2 regions of the Enterobacter cloacae complex sp. IR5418 genome follow, and region 1 is predicted to be linked to the other one. Evidence: predicted binding sites of a transcription regulator. Region 1 holds the regulator's gene; the other holds the start of a gene.
What was found. Region 1 encodes CRP, which controls carbon source genes, mostly activating them, when cyclic AMP is high. Its sites were predicted from a motif close to ATGTGANNNNNNTCACAT; they were not measured.

Region 1 (7,885 bases):
GGTTGAACAACGCCTCCCAGCGCCCACGGCTGTTGTCGACGGAGGTGGTGATATCAACGGTTAAGGTCTGGCCCGGTACGGCGGTGAAAAGCACCTCCATATCCCCGGAACCGACTACCCCTGCCAGCGCTCTGCCGCTGACTTCGCGGCTGGCGGGCACGGTCAATGTGATTTTTTCCATAACATCCTCTTAATGCTTTGAATAGGGCGTTTCGACGCGGTCAAGAAACAGCGTGGCGGCAAGCAGGTCTGCGGCGCCGCCCGGCGAAGCGTTAAGCGTCAGCATCTGACGGTCTAACCGCGCCAGCGCCTGCTGCCCCGCGAGCGTTGCGCATCCTCCGGCGTTCAGTACCGCCCGGGCGCCGTTCTGCATGGCGTCCAGCCCCTCCATGCCCGCGCGCGACAGCACGCAGGTGTCGGTGAGCGAAGTCATGATCGCCATCAGCGCGTCGAGTCTGGCCTGCGTTTCACTGCTGCCGTTGAGACGGCTGAGGCGAAGCTGCGGCAGCGCGCGCTGCATAATGTGCGGAAACGCCTGCTGAGCCTCTTCACGCGCGCCCGGCACACGGTAGCGGTGCGTAACGCGTAACCCCTTGCTGAACACTTTCGGCGCCGCGTCATCCGGCAGTTTCGCCAGCTGAGCGGCGGTGTTCGCGACGGTTTGCGCCCGGGCATCGCCGCCCAGCATCGCCACCGCACTGACCAGCAGTCCCAGCGCCCAGATCGCGCCACGGTGCGTATTCACGCCGTCGGTAGCGGCCATCATCTGCCGTTCACCTTCGCGACCCAGGCGGCCAACGGTTTGCCGGAGGGCAATATCCGCCGGACGCTGCCAGCTCTGTTGCGCCAGCGCCTGAAACGTGGGGGTCAGGCTGTGAGCGGAGCGCTCCATCAGCGCAAGCGATAAATCGTAGTGCGCGCCGTTCCCCCGGCTGTCCACCAGACCGGGCTTCGGGCTTAAACGTGCTTCGTCAATCAGACACTGCGTGGCGGTTCGCGCCAGCCATTCGGCACCGCCTTCAACCTGAATCTGGGGCAGAAGTTTCATTACCAGCTCCGGAATTTCGCAGGTGGGTTATACAGACCACCGGACCACTCAACGAGGTCAGCCACGCTGCCCGCAGCCAGCAGAGAGCGGGTGGCGTCGGTACGGCGAATGCCCATATCTTCCGGATAAACAACCTTGCCGCTCTGACGCAGTTCCGCCACGCGTCTGGCGTCAACGCCCAGACCGATATCAGTAATACCCGCCACGGCAGCGACCATGGCGCGACGCTCTTCCAGATCTTTCGCCCGGTAGAGGTAAGCAATGCCCTCTTCCGTCAGCACGTGGGTGACGTCATCGCCGTAAATCATGACCGGTGCCAGCGGCATACCGGAGGCTTTCGCCACGTCAACGGCGTCGAGTTTTTCCACGAAGGTTGGCTTCACGCCCGCCTGGAAGGTTTCCACCATCTGCACAACCAGCTTTTTACCGCGCTGCATTGGGTCAGGCTCGGTGATCATGTTCAGCCAGGCCGGTGTGGCGTGGCGACGACCGTGCGGATCGTGGCCCATGTTTGGCGCGCCGCCGAAGCCGGAGAGACGGCCGCGGGTCACGGTTGAGGAGTTAGCGTAACCATCAACCTGTAGCGTAGAGCCGATAAACATATCGACCGCGTACTGACCTGCCAGCTGGCAGAAGGCGCGGTTAGAACGCATGGAGCCGTCGGCGCCGGTAAAGAACACGTCCGGGCGGGCGCGGATGTACTCTTCCATCCCCAGCTCACCACCGAAGCAGTGAACGCTCTCCACCCAGCCGCTCTCAATGGCGGGGATCAGCGTTGGATGCGGGTTCAGCGTCCAGTGTTTACAGATTTTGCCTTTGAGTCCGAGCTGTTCGCCGTAGGTTGGCAGCAGCAGCTCAATGGCGGCAGTGTTAAAGCCAATCCCGTGGTTCAGGGACTGCACCTGGTGTTCCGCGTAGATGCCTTTAATCGCCATCATCGCCATCAGGATATGTTCCTGTTTGATCAGGCGCGGGTCGCGGGTAAAGAGCGGTTCGATAAAGAACGGCTTGTCGGCCACCACCACGTAATCGATCCACGAGCCTGGAATATCCACACGCGGCAGGTCGCACTCATCTTCCACCAGCTCGTTCACCTGTGCGATGACGATGCCGTCGTGGAATGCGGCGGCTTCCACCAGCGCCGGGGTATCTTCAGTACTTGCCCCGGTGTAGAGGTTGCCTTTGCGGTCTGCTTTAAACCCGGCAATCAGCGCCACGTTTGGCGAAAGGTCGACGTATAAACGTGAGTAGAGTTCGATGTAGGTGTGAATCGCCCCGATTTCGAGCTGGCCATCTTCCAGCAGCTGCGAGATGCGCAGGCTCTGCGTGCCCGAGAAAGAGAAGTCCAGCTTGCGGGCGATGCCTTTCTCAAAGATATCCAGATGTTCGCTGCGGCCCACGCTCGGCATGATCATATGCAGGTCGTGCACGATTTGCGGGTTCACTTCGGCCAGTGAGCGGGAAAGGAAATCCGCCTGCTTCTGGTTGTTGCCTTCCAGAACGACTTTGTCGCCTGGTGCGATCAGTTTTTCCAGCATGGCGACAAGATCGCCGGTTGGCAGTACCTTGCCCTGCACCGGTACGGACGCCAGACGACGCGCTTTCTCGCTGCGTCGGGTGTTCCATTGCCGGGTGGGTGTTTGCCCAGATAACATTATTAACCTCCTGATTCAGCACATCATTCTGATTTGCTTAACGTTGAGTAAAGTGTGCGCGCTGGTGAGAAAGGCATCAATTAAGCGTAGAGCGGAATCATTAGCCTGAGAGTAATAATCAAGGTAAAGAAATGTGATCGGGATCAGTTCATGTTTCGGAAAAACGGGCTAAACGGGGTACAATTCGGAAGGTATAGTTAATTTCTGACAAGAATCAGCATCGCCCTTATGACCCAAATCATTCCCTCAGACTTCGACATTGCAGCCGAAGAGAGCGCAGAGTTCGTGCCCATGCGCGGTGTGGCTAACCCTCACCTGCAAACCATGCTGCCGCGCCTGATCCGCCGCAAGGTACAGTTCACCCCACACTGGCAACGCCTGGATTTGCCGGATGGTGACTTTTTGGATCTCGCCTGGAGCGAAGATCCGGATCGGGCCAGACATAAACCCCGTCTGGTGGTCTTTCACGGTCTGGAAGGCAGCCTGCACAGCCCTTACGCACACGGTCTCATCGAGGCGGCGAAAGCCCGCGGCTGGCTTGGGGTAGTGATGCATTTTCGCGGATGCAGCGGCGAACCTAATCGTCAGAAACGCATTTATCACTCGGGTGAAACCGAGGACGGCACCTGGTTCCTGCGCTGGCTGAGAGACCGTTTTGGCGAGGTGCCAACGGCAGCGGTGGGGTATTCGCTGGGCGGCAATATGCTGGCCTGCCTGCTGGCGAAGGAGAGCGACGCCGTACCGCTGGAGGCGGCGGTGATCGTCTCTGCGCCGTTTATGCTGGAGCAGTGCAGCTATCATATGGAAAAGGGGTTTTCGCGGATCTACCAGCGTTACCTGCTCAACCTGCTGAAAGCCAACGCCGCGCGCAAGCTGAAGGCCTATCCCGATACGCTGCCTGTGACGCTGCAACAGCTCAAACGCGTGAAGCGCCTGCGCGAGTTTGATGATTTGATCACCTCGAAAATTCACGGCTTTGCCGATGCGATTGACTATTACCGTCAGTGCAGCGCCATGCCTTTACTGAATCAAATCACGAAACCTACGCTGATTATCCACGCCAAAGATGACCCGTTTATGGATCATCACTCGATCCCCGCGCCCGAACATCTGCCGGCCAACGTGGAGTATCAGCTCACCCAGTTCGGCGGACACGTCGGCTTTGTTGGCGGCACGCTGCGTCGGCCAAAAATGTGGCTTGAGACGCGTATTCCCGACTGGTTAACGGCTTATCTGGACGGTAAAAAATGATTATTCCCTGGCAGGATCTCTCTCCCGAAACGCTCGATAATCTGATTGAAAGCTTTGTCTTGCGCGAAGGCACCGATTATGGTGAACATGAACGTTCGCTTGAACAAAAGGTCAACGATGTTAAGCGCCAGCTTAAAAGCGGCGACGTGGTGCTGGTATGGTCCGAACTGCATGAGACGGTCAATATCATGCCCCGCAACGCGTTTCATGGCTGATCTTTACACTTTTCCAGTCAGGGAGTTGCTATGTCTGCCAGACATCCGGTTATTGCCGTTACGGGTTCGAGTGGGGCGGGTACCACTACCACCAGCCTCGCCTTCCGCAAGATCTTCGCCCAGCTTAACTTACGGGCGGCAGAGGTAGAGGGCGACAGCTTTCACCGCTACACGCGCCCGGAGATGGATATGGCCATCCGCAAGGCGCGCGATCTGGGTAAACACATCAGCTACTTCGGCCCGGAGGCGAATGACTTCGGCCTGCTGGAGCAAACCTTCCGCGAATACGGGCAGAGCGGCACCGGGCAGTCCCGCAAGTATCTGCACACCTACGATGAAGCCGTGCCCTGGAACCAGGTTCCCGGCACATTCACGCCCTGGCAACCGCTGCCGGAACCGACTGACGTGCTGTTTTACGAAGGATTGCACGGCGGCGTGGTGACGCCTCAGCACGACGTGGCGCGCCATGTGGATTTGCTGGTGGGGGTGGTGCCGATCGTTAACCTTGAGTGGATCCAGAAGCTGACGCGTGACATGAGCGAGCGCGGCCATTCGCGCGAGGCGGTCATGGACTCGGTTGTGCGCTCCATGGAAGACTACATCAACTTCCTGACGCCACAGTTCTCCCGCACCCACATTAACTTCCAGCGCGTCCCCACCGTGGACACCTCCAACCCGTTCGCCGCAAAAAGCATCCCGTCGCTGGACGAGAGCTTTGTGGTGATCCACTTCCGCAACCTGGAAGGCATTGATTACCCCTGGCTGCTGGCGATGCTACAGGGTTCGTTTATTTCGCACATGAATACGTTAGTGGTGCCGGGCGGAAAAATGGGGCTGGCGATGGAGCTGATTATGACACCGCTGGTGCAGCGGCTGATGGAAGGAAAGCAGATCGCGTGACGCCTGTTGCCGGATGGCGCTGCGCTTACCGGGCCTACGGGCGTGCAGTTGTAGGGCGGGTCAGCGAAGCGCCACCCGCCAAAAGATTACGCCTCGATCACTTCATACGAATGGGTGATGTTTACCGCTTTTTCCAGCATCAACGCCACAGAGCAGTACTTCTCCGCAGAGAGATCTACCGCGCGTGACACCGCCGCGTCCTTCAGCGCTTTGCCGGTGACGATAAAGTGCAGATTGATATGGGTAAACAGGCGTGGCGCCTCTTCGCGACGTTCCGACGTCAGCTTCACTTCACAACCGGTCACGTCATGACGGCCTTTTTGCAGGATCGACACCACGTCGATCGCACTGCATCCCCCTGCCGCCATCAGCACCATTTCCATTGGGCTTGGCGCTTTATCACCGGAGTTGCCATCCATCAAAACCTGGTGCCCGGAAGCAGACTCGCCCAGGAACGTTAACCCTTCAACCCATTTCACACGCGCTTGCATATTCACTCACTCCAACGTTGCATTTTTTATGACAGATTACGTGTACGTTACATTTCTCGCAACGGAAGGCGACCTGCGTCATGCTGAAGCGAGACACCAGGAGACACGCGGCGAAAGCTATGCTAAAACACTCTGGATGCTACAGTAATACATTGACGTTACACATGTATGCAGAGGACATCAAACTTTACTGGCTGCGAAACGTTACGACAGCCGACTTCCCAGGTATGGGTAAGAATTCGATTGCAACCCCAGAGTCCGGATGCATCTTATGACTCTGGTGACAGCTTATAACAGAGGATAACAGCGCATGGTGCTTGGCAAACCGCAAACAGACCCGACTCTCGAATGGTTCTTGTCTCATTGCCACATTCATAAGTACCCATCAAAGAGCACGCTGATTCACCAGGGTGAAAAGGCGGAAACGTTGTATTACATCGTTAAAGGCTCGGTGGCCGTGCTGATCAAAGATGAAGAAGGGAAAGAGATGATCCTTTCTTATCTGAACCAGGGCGATTTTATCGGTGAACTGGGCCTGTTTGAAGAAGGCCAGGAACGTAGCGCCTGGGTTCGTGCAAAAACAGCATGTGAAGTGGCTGAAATTTCTTACAAGAAATTCCGTCAGCTGATTCAGGTCAACCCTGACATCCTGATGCGTCTTTCTTCCCAGATGGCACGCCGTCTGCAAGTGACCTCTGAGAAGGTGGGTAACCTCGCCTTCCTGGACGTGACCGGTCGTATTGCGCAGACGCTGTTGAACCTGGCGAAACAGCCAGACGCCATGACCCACCCTGACGGCATGCAAATTAAAATTACCCGCCAGGAAATCGGTCAGATCGTCGGCTGCTCCCGTGAAACAGTGGGCCGTATCCTGAAGATGCTGGAAGATCAGAACCTGATCTCTGCCCACGGTAAAACTATCGTGGTTTACGGAACCCGTTAATTGTGGTCAAACGGCGTGCCGCCGCAGGGTGGCACGCCGTTTTTGTCTCTACTCCCCATGTGGCGCAGGCTGATCTATCACCCGGAAGTTAACTACGCACTGCGACAAACGCTGGTGTTGTGTCTTCCCGTGGCCGTGGGCCTGATCCTCGGACATCTTCAGCAAGGCCTGCTGTTTTCCCTCGTCCCCGCCTGCTGCAACATTGCCGGTCTGGATACGCCGCATAAACGCTTTTTTAAACGTCTGATTATCGGCGGCTGCCTGTTTGCGGGCTGTAGCCTTGCCGTACAGCTTTTGCTGGCTCGTGATATCCCGCTGCCGCTGATCCTGACCGTGCTGGCGATGACGCTCGGCGTCACCGCGGAAATCAGCTCGCTGCACGCCCGCCTGCTTCCCGCGTCGCTGATTGCCGCCATCTTCACCTTAAGCCTTGCGGGCAATATGCCGGTGTGGGAGCCGCTACTGATCTACGCCCTGGGGACATTATGGTACGGCCTGTTTAACTGGTTCTGGTTCTGGCTGTGGCGGGAACAGCCGCTGCGCGAATCCCTGAGCCTGCTCTACGTGCAGCTTGCTGAATACTGCGAAGCAAAATACACCCTGCTCACTCAACATACCGACCCGGAAAAATCCCTGCCGCCGCTGCTGGCGCGTCAGCAAAAAGTGGTGGATCTCATCAGCCAGTGCTATCAGCAGTTGCACATGCTTGCCGCCAACAAAAATCATGAATACAAGCGGCTGCTGCGTACCTTCCAAGTCGGGCTGGATTTGCAGGAGCATATCTCCGTCAGCCTTCATAATCCGGAAGAGGTGCAAAAGCTGGTGGAGCGCAGCCATGCGGAAGCGGTGATCCGCTGGAACGCGCAGACCGTCGCGGCGCGCCTGCGGGTGCTGGCTGACGATATCCTCTATCACCGCTACCCGACGCGCTTTAACATGGACAAACAGCTCGGCGCGCTGGAAAAGATTGCGCGTCAGCACGCGGATAACCCGGTCGGGCAGTTTGCCGCCTGGCATTTCAGCCGCATCGCCCGGGTGTTGCGCACCCAGCGCCCGCTTTATGCCCGGGACCTGATGGCCGATAAGCAAAAACGGCTGCCGCTGCTGCCCGCCCTCAAAAGCTATCTTTCACTGAAGTCTTCCGCCCTGCGCAACGCCGCGCGCATCAGTGTGATGCTGAGCATCGCCAGCCTGATGGGAGTGGCCCTGCACCTGCCGAAACCCTACTGGATCTTAATGACCGTGCTGTTTGTTACCCAGAACGGCTATGGCGCCACGCGGGTACGCATTCTGCATCGGGCGGGCGGGACGATGGCGGGGCTGATTATCGCGGGCGTGACGCTGCACTTCCATGTGCCGGAGGGCTATACCCTGGCCGGTAT
Region 2 (7,885 bases), on a different contig from region 1:
TCATTATCGACCTGGTGCTTAATCATGTCTCTTCGCAGCATCCGTGGTTTCAGGATGCCTGGAATAATCCCGCAAGCCGCTATCGGGACTATTTCATCTTCAGCGCCCACCCTAACAACTGGGAGTCCTTTTTTTCCGGCAGCGCCTGGAGCCAGGAGCCGGACACCGGCATGTTCTACTACCATAAATTCGCGCCAGAGCAGGTGGATCTAAACTGGGCGAACCCCGCGGTAGAGCAGGAAATGTTTCAGGTGATTGATTTCTGGCAGGGGCTGGGCGTCGATGGCTTCCGCTTCGACGTGATTAACTTCCTCAGCACTCGCGGCATCGGGCCTGATAACCCGGCGAAAGCTGGCGTGCAACAGCATGAACATGACGTGAATCAGCCGGGACTTATCGGCACGCTGCAACGCCTGTGCCAGCATGCCAGGCAGCAACGTGATGTTTTCCTGATTGGCGAAATTGGTAGCGAGGAGAGGGAGATCCTGGCGCGTTACCAGGCTCCGTCGCTGATGGACGTGGTCTTTAACTTCAATATTGGCAGTCAGAAAACCTTCGATGCGGCACGCCTGTGCGACGAGATTAACGCCACGCTGGCGATGCAGTCTGGTCTGCCGACGCTGTTCTTTTCCAGCCACGATATGCCGCGCATGATTAGCCGCTTCGGCGAAGGCCCGCACGACACCGCCCGGGCGTTGGCTGTCCTGGCGCTACAGCTGACCGTGCGCGGCGTGCCGTTTATTTTTCAGGGCGAGGAGTTGGGGATGCCTGACTACGTGCCGCAGACGGTGGAAGAGATTTTTGATATTCAGGGGAAAACCTACTACGACACGGCCATGCGGCAGGGTTGCAGTGCTGCCGACGCGCTGGCGCAGGCCATTGAACATTCCCGGGATGGGTCTCGCGGCCCGTTCCTCTGGCGCGACGGCCCGTTTGCGGGTTTTTCCACCCGCACGCCGTGGATGCCCGTCAGCCAGGACTATCCCTTCCTCAATGCCGAACATCAGTTATCGACGCCCGGATCGTTATGGCGTGAGTACCAGACCTTCATTGCGCTTCGTGCCACCATCGGGGCGCTACAGCATGGAGAGTGCAGCCCACTGACACGCCATAGGGAGTGCGTCTGGTTCACCCGAACCACGCCGCAGGAGCAGGTCTGGGTGGCCGTGAATTTTGGCCAGCCGGTACAAAACCCCTTGTGGGCCATTGAAGCGGATGTCCTGTACGGGCAAAACGCGCCGCAGCTGGACAAAAATCAAATTCTGATAAAAAGGAGTGTATATGAAGAGACACGGTAATAATCCGCTGATCACCCCAGGCGACGTGGTGCCTTCTCTGCCAGGACGGAAAGTGGAGTGCGTCTTTAACGCCGGGGTAACGGAGCATCATGGGGAGATTATCCTGCTGCTTCGGGTTGCCGAGAGCGTGATAAATGATGATCCACAGAAGATCGTCGTTCCGCTTCTGGTGCAGCAGCCTGGTGGCTGGCAGCCAGCGACAAAAACGTTTGACCGCAACGACCCTCGCTATGATTTTAGCGACCCGCGTACCATCGTGCTGAAAAGCGACCCGGCTCAGGTCTGGCTAACGTCGATGTCCCACCTGCGCCTGGCACGAAGCCGGGACGGGGTGAATTTCACCATCGATGAACAGCCTTTCATCACTGCCGACAGCCGCTATGAGGAGTTTGGCTGTGAAGATGCGCGCATTACCCTGATTGACGATGTCTGGTACATCAATTACTCCGCCGTGTCATCGTTGGGTATCTCCACCGCTCTGGCGACCACCGTAGATTTTGTCTCCGTCGAGAAGAAAGGGCTGATTTTCTGCCCTGATAACCGCGACGTCTGTTTCTTCCCGGAGAAGGTTGGCGGAGCCTACCGGGCGCTTACCCGGCCTGCGCCCTGCCATTTCGGCCACCCGGAAATATGGATCTGCGAGTCACCCGATATGCTGCACTGGGGAAACCATCGGCATCTGTTGGGACGCTCGGGAGACGAATGGGATGCGCTTAAATCTGGCGGCGGTGCGCCGCTGATCAAGACCGCGCGCGGCTGGCTGGAAATTTATCACGGCGTGGACGCCAGCCAGCGTTACTGCCTGGGCGCTCTGCTTCTGGATCCTGAAGACCCGCTCACCCTCATCGCCAAATCCTCTGTGCCGCTGCTGGAGCCGAGTGCGCCCTATGAGCGTGAAGGCTTTTTCGGTAACGTCGTCTTTACCTGCGGGGCGCTGGTCCGTAATGACACGCTGCATATCTGGTATGGCGCGGCGGACGAGTGTATCGCGCTGGCCACGCTGCCGATGGACGATCTGTGGAAACATCTCGGCCTGAATTAAGGCCAGACGCAGCCCCGACGCTTGCCGGGGCTGCAAAGCAATTATTTCTTCCCGCCGTACTGGCTAAACCACGCCAGCATCCTCTGCCAGCCATCTTTCGCCGACTCCGCGTGATAGCTCGGACGATAATCGGCGTTAAACGCGTGCCCGGCATCCGGGTACACCACGATCTCCGCCGTCGCGTTTGCCGCGCGTAGCGCGTGGCGCATGGTCTCGACGGTATCAAGCGGAATGCCGGTATCCTGGCCGCCATAAAGCCCTAACACCGGGGCATTTAAATCCGTTGCGATATCAACCGGATGTTTCGGCGAGTTCAGGGTCTTTTCGCCCACCAGTTTGCCGTACCAGGCCACGGCCGCTTTGAGCTGCGGGTTATGCGCGGCGTACAGCCAGCTGATGCGTCCGCCCCAGCAGAAGCCGGTCACCATTAAGCGATGCGGGTCACCGCCGTTGCGCGCCGCCCAGCTGGCAACGTGGTCGAGATCGGCCAGCACCTGCGCATCCGGGACTTTGCTCACCAGGTTACTGAACAGCGTTGGGATATCGCTGTAGTCATTGGGATCGCCCTGACGAAAATAGAGTTCTGGCGCAACGGCCAGATACCCTTCCAGCGCCAGACGGCGGCAGATATCGCGAATATGTTCGTGAACGCCGAAAATCTCCTGAACCACAATCACGATGGGCAGCGGGCCGTCTGCCGACTTTGGCCGCGCGTGATAAGCAGGCATATTTTCCCCCTGCGAGGGAATGGAGGTCTCGCCTGCGGTAATGGCCTCTTCTGAGGTTGAGACGATGGTTGAAGCATGCGGAGCCGCAGCAGGTGCAAATCCGGTTTTTTCAGTCATGGCATTCTCCGTACCAATGAGTTAGCGCAAAGGTAAATATAGACACCAGGTTAACAACCCACAGTGCCTTAAACGGTCTATCTTTTGTGCAGCACCTGTCGATATAACTTGTTAATGTGATGTGAATCACTTTTTGATGGAAATTTAATGCAATCATTTTCATTCATGGTGAGGTGTGTCACGAAATTATGCTTACCGCTTCTGTAAAGTACCGTTTTACTTCTTCTGACAAACCGACCCACAGAGGAGTCACCTATGTCTAAGTCTGATGTTTTTCATCTCGGCCTCACTAAAAACGATTTACAAGGGGCTACGCTCGCTATCGTCCCTGGCGATCCGGAGCGTGTGGAAAAGATCGCCGCGCTGATGGATAAGCCGGTCAAGCTGGCTGCCCATCGTGAATTCACCACCTGGCGCGCAGAGCTGGATGGCAAAGCGGTGATTGTGTGCTCTACCGGTATCGGTGGTCCGTCTACCTCTATTGCCGTTGAAGAGCTGGCGCAGCTGGGCATTCGTACTTTCCTGCGTATCGGCACCACCGGCGCCATTCAGCCGCACATCAACGTCGGCGACGTGCTGGTTACCACCGCATCCGTGCGTCTGGACGGGGCAAGCCTGCACTTTGCACCGATGGAATTCCCGGCAGTGGCTGATTTTGCATGCACCACCGCGCTGGTTGAAGCGGCGAAATCCGTAGGCGCAACCACTCACGTGGGCGTAACCGCCTCTTCCGACACCTTCTACCCGGGCCAGGAGCGTTACGACACCTTCTCTGGTCGCGTGGTGAGCCGCTTCAAAGGCTCTATGGAAGAGTGGCAGTCCATGGGCGTGATGAACTACGAGATGGAATCTGCAACGCTGCTGACCATGTGCGCAAGCCAGGGTCTGCGTGCCGGTATGGTGGCGGGCGTTATCGTCAACCGTACCCAGCAGGAGATCCCGAACGCCGAAACCATGAAGCAGACCGAAAGCCATGCGGTGAAAATCGTGGTGGAAGCGGCTCGTCGTCTGATCTAGTCCTCCTCTCTGAGATAAAAGGCCGACACGTTCGGCCTTTATTTTTTGCGTAGCGCCTCGCAGGAAAACCCTTTCAAACTGGACGTTTATACAGCACAATTCTATTTTGTGCGGGTCAGACGTGGATGCAGGGGGCATTGTGGATATCTCAGTCCTGATTTATATGGTAATTGCGCTGGTGAGCGTGGGAATGGGCTGGCTCATTGCCAGTTACCAGCACGCCCAGCAGAAAGCCGAACAGCTGGCAGAGCGCGAAGAGATCGTCGCCGAACTCAGCGCGACGAAACAGCAGCTTGCGCTGAGCGACCACTGGCGCGACGAGTGCGAACTGCTTAATAACGAGCTGCGCAACCTGCGTGATATCAATACCTCGCTGGAGGCCGATCTCCGCGAAGTGACCACCCGCCTTGAATCCACCCAACTGCATGCGGAAGACAAAATCCGCCAGATGATCAACAGCGAGCAGCGCCTTAGCGAGCAGTTTGAGAACCTCGCCAACCGCATTTTTGAGCACAGCAACCGCCGCGTTGACGAACAGAATCGCCAGAGCCTGAACAGCCTGCTCACGCCGCTGCGAGAACAGCTGGACGGCTTTCGCCGTCAGGTGCAGGACAGCTTTGGTCAGGAAGCCCGGGAACGCCACACGCTGGCGCATGAAATTCGTAACCTCCAGCAGCTGAATGCCCAGATGGCGCAGGAGGCGGTTAACCTGACGCGCGCGCTCAAAGGTGATAACAAAGCGCAGGGAAACTGGGGCGAAGTGGTCATGACGCGCGTGCTGGAGGCCTCTGGCCTGCGCGAAGGATACGAGTACGAAACGCAGGTCAGCATTGAGAACGATGCGCGCTCGCGGATGCAGCCGGATGTCATTGTTCGTCTGCCGCAGGGCAAAGATGTGGTCATCGACGCCAAAATGACGCTGGTGGCCTATGAGCGCTACTTCAACGCGGAGGATGACTACACCCGCGAATCCGCGTTGCAGGAGCACATCGCCTCCGTGCGTAACCATATCCGTCTGCTGGGCAGGAAAGATTATCAGCAACTGCCGGGGCTGCGATCGCTGGATTATGTGCTGATGTTCATTCCGGTCGAGCCAGCCTTCCTGCTGGCGCTCGACAGACAGCCTGAACTGATCACCGAAGCGCTGAAAAATAACATTATGCTGGTCAGCCCCACCACGCTGCTGGTGGCGTTACGTACCATTGCCAACCTGTGGCGCTATGAGCACCAAAGCCGTAACGCGCAGCAGATTGCCGATCGCGCCAGCAAGCTGTACGACAAAATGCGGCTGTTTGTGGACGATATGTCCTCGGTGGGGCAAAGCCTGGATCGCGCGCAGGATAACTACCGCCAGGCGATGAAAAAACTCTCCTCCGGGCGCGGCAATTTGCTGGCGCAGGCGGAGGCGTTTCGCAGCCTTGGGGTGGAAGTGAAACGCGAGATTAATCCGGAACTGGTGGAGCAGGCTACCGCTCAGGATGAAGAGTTTCGTCTTCGCGAAGGCGACGCTGAACAAAAGACCCGCAATGAAGACAACGATTTAGCGGCGAGTTTATCCCCTGAATCCCAGCCAGCGCGTTTCTTTCACGGTAGTTGAAACGTAGGGCAAATGCGCCCAATCTGTTACACTTCACGAACATTTGACTGATTAGCAGGCTCTGAGATGGTTGACGATTCACAAGACACAACGCACTTTGGCTTTCAAACTGTCGCCAAAGCGCAGAAAGCTGACATGGTGGCCCACGTATTTCATTCCGTGGCGGCGAAGTACGATGTGATGAATGATTTGATGTCATTCGGCATTCATCGCTTGTGGAAGCGCTTCACCATTGATTGCAGCGGCGTGCGCCGTGGACAAACGGTGCTGGATTTAGCCGGGGGAACAGGCGATCTGACCGCAAAATTCTCCCGTCTGGTGGGCGAAACCGGTCGTGTGGTGCTGGCGGATATCAACGACTCCATGCTGAAAATGGGGCGCGAAAAGCTGCGTAACATCGGCGTGGTAGGCAATGTTGAATATGTTCAGGCGAACGCCGAAGCGCTGCCGTTCCCGGACAATACGTTCGACTGCATCACCATCTCTTTCGGTCTGCGTAACGTGACCGATAAAGATAAAGCGCTGCGCTCGATGTACCGTGTGCTGAAGCCCGGTGGACGCCTGCTGGTGCTCGAGTTCTCTAAACCGATTATCGACCCGCTGAGCAAAGCTTACGATGCCTATTCCTTCCACGTCCTGCCGCGCATTGGCGAGCTGGTGGCGAACGATGCAGAAAGTTACCGTTATCTGGCCGAATCTATCCGAATGCACCCGGATCAGGACACGCTGAAAGCAATGATGCAGGATGCGGAGTTTGAAAACGTGGAATACTTCAATATGACGGCGGGTGTCGTCGCGCTGCATCGTGGTTACAAGTTCTGAGTGGAGGTTTCCCGTGCCCATTAAACCCTTAGTCACCGCAGGCATCGAGAATGTACTGAATGCCTTTCTGTATCGCGCACCTGCGCTGAAAACCGCACGTCAGCGGCTTAACGGAAAGGTACTGCGTATCGTTTTAAAGGAGTTCTCGACGCCGCTTGTGCTGGTCTTCAGCGAACGCCAGCTTGACGTTCTGGGGGAGTGGGAAGGCGAGGCTGACTGCTCGGTAATTACGCACATGAGCGTTTTGCCAAAACTGCGTGACCGTCAGCAGATGACGGCACTTATTCGCAGCGGTGAACTGGAGGTCGAAGGCGATATTCAGGTGGTTCAGAATTTCGTTGCACTCAGCGATCTGGCTGAATTCGACCCGGCGGAACTGCTGGCGCCGTATATCGGCGATATCGCGGCTGAAGGTATAAGCAAAACGCTGCGCACAGGTTCCGCTTTCCTGCGTAAAGGTCTGCTTCGTCAACAGCGCTATGCTGCCGAGGTGCTGACCGAAGAGTGGCGTATGGCACCGGGGCCTTTAGAAGTCGCCTGGTTTGCAGAAGAGACCGCGGCAGTTGAGCGCGCAGTTGATGCGTTAACCAAACGGCTGGAAAAACTGGAGGGCAAATGACGCCTGGTGAAATTCGGCGCCTCTATTTTATCGTTCGCACCTTTTTGAGCTACGGGCTAGACGAGCTTATCCCCAGAATGCGTATCACCCTGCCGCTTCGGCTTTGGCGGCGCACGCTGTTCTGGATGCCGAATCGCCATAAGGATCAGGAACTGGGCGCACGGCTGCGTCTTGCGTTGCAGGAGCTAGGCCCGGTCTGGATCAAGTTTGGGCAGATGCTCTCAACACGTCGCGATCTTTTCCCGCCGCAAATTGCCGATCAGCTCGCCCTGTTGCAGGACCGCGTCGCCCCGTTTGATGGCGAGAGAGCAAAGAAACAAATCGAAGAAGCGATGGGCAATATCCCCATCGAGACCTGGTTTGATGATTTCGACATTCAGCCTCTGGCCTCTGCTTCAATTGCGCAGGTACACACCGCGCGCCTGAAAGAGAATGGCAAAGAGGTGGTCATTAAGGTGATTCGCCCGGATATCCTGCCGGTTATCAGAGCGGACATGAAGCTGATCTATCGCCTGGCTCGCTGGGTGCCGCGTCTGTTGCCGGATGGCCGCCGTCTGCGTCCGCTGGAAGTGGTGCGGGAGTATGAAAAAACGCTGATTGACGAGCTTAACCTGCTGCGTGAATCGGCGAACGCCATTCAGCTGC

Region 2: a site for CRP is predicted at 3,300-3,317, ahead of udp (uridine phosphorylase). Genes of this name have one in related genera too.

What each region holds. Positions count from the first base shown of each region.
Region 1 is NZ_JBMKHS010000006.1:167,733-175,617, reverse strand. Features, by position in the region: gene mdcC (malonate decarboxylase acyl carrier protein) at 1-181, opposite strand, end outside; gene ACOTX7_RS07500 (triphosphoribosyl-dephospho-CoA synthase) at 191-1,048, opposite strand; gene mdcA (malonate decarboxylase subunit alpha) at 1,048-2,703, opposite strand; gene ACOTX7_RS07490 (hydrolase) at 2,932-3,954, shown strand; gene ACOTX7_RS07485 (YheU family protein) at 3,951-4,169, shown strand; gene ACOTX7_RS07480 (phosphoribulokinase) at 4,200-5,069, shown strand; gene ACOTX7_RS07475 (OsmC family protein) at 5,156-5,560, opposite strand; gene crp (cAMP-activated global transcriptional regulator CRP) at 5,871-6,503, shown strand; gene ACOTX7_RS07465 (YccS/YhfK family putative transporter) at 6,561-7,885, shown strand, end outside.
Region 2 is NZ_JBMKHS010000009.1:114,768-122,652, forward strand. Features, by position in the region: gene ACOTX7_RS09815 (alpha-glucosidase) at 1-1,298, shown strand, start outside; gene ACOTX7_RS09820 (glycoside hydrolase family 130 protein) at 1,282-2,340, shown strand; gene ACOTX7_RS09825 (dienelactone hydrolase family protein) at 2,382-3,185, opposite strand; gene udp (uridine phosphorylase) at 3,441-4,202, shown strand; gene rmuC (DNA recombination protein RmuC) at 4,342-5,799, shown strand; gene ubiE (bifunctional demethylmenaquinone methyltransferase/2-methoxy-6-polyprenyl-1,4-benzoquinol methylase UbiE) at 5,866-6,621, shown strand; gene ubiJ (ubiquinone biosynthesis protein UbiJ) at 6,635-7,240, shown strand; gene ubiB (ubiquinone biosynthesis regulatory protein kinase UbiB) at 7,237-7,885, shown strand, end outside.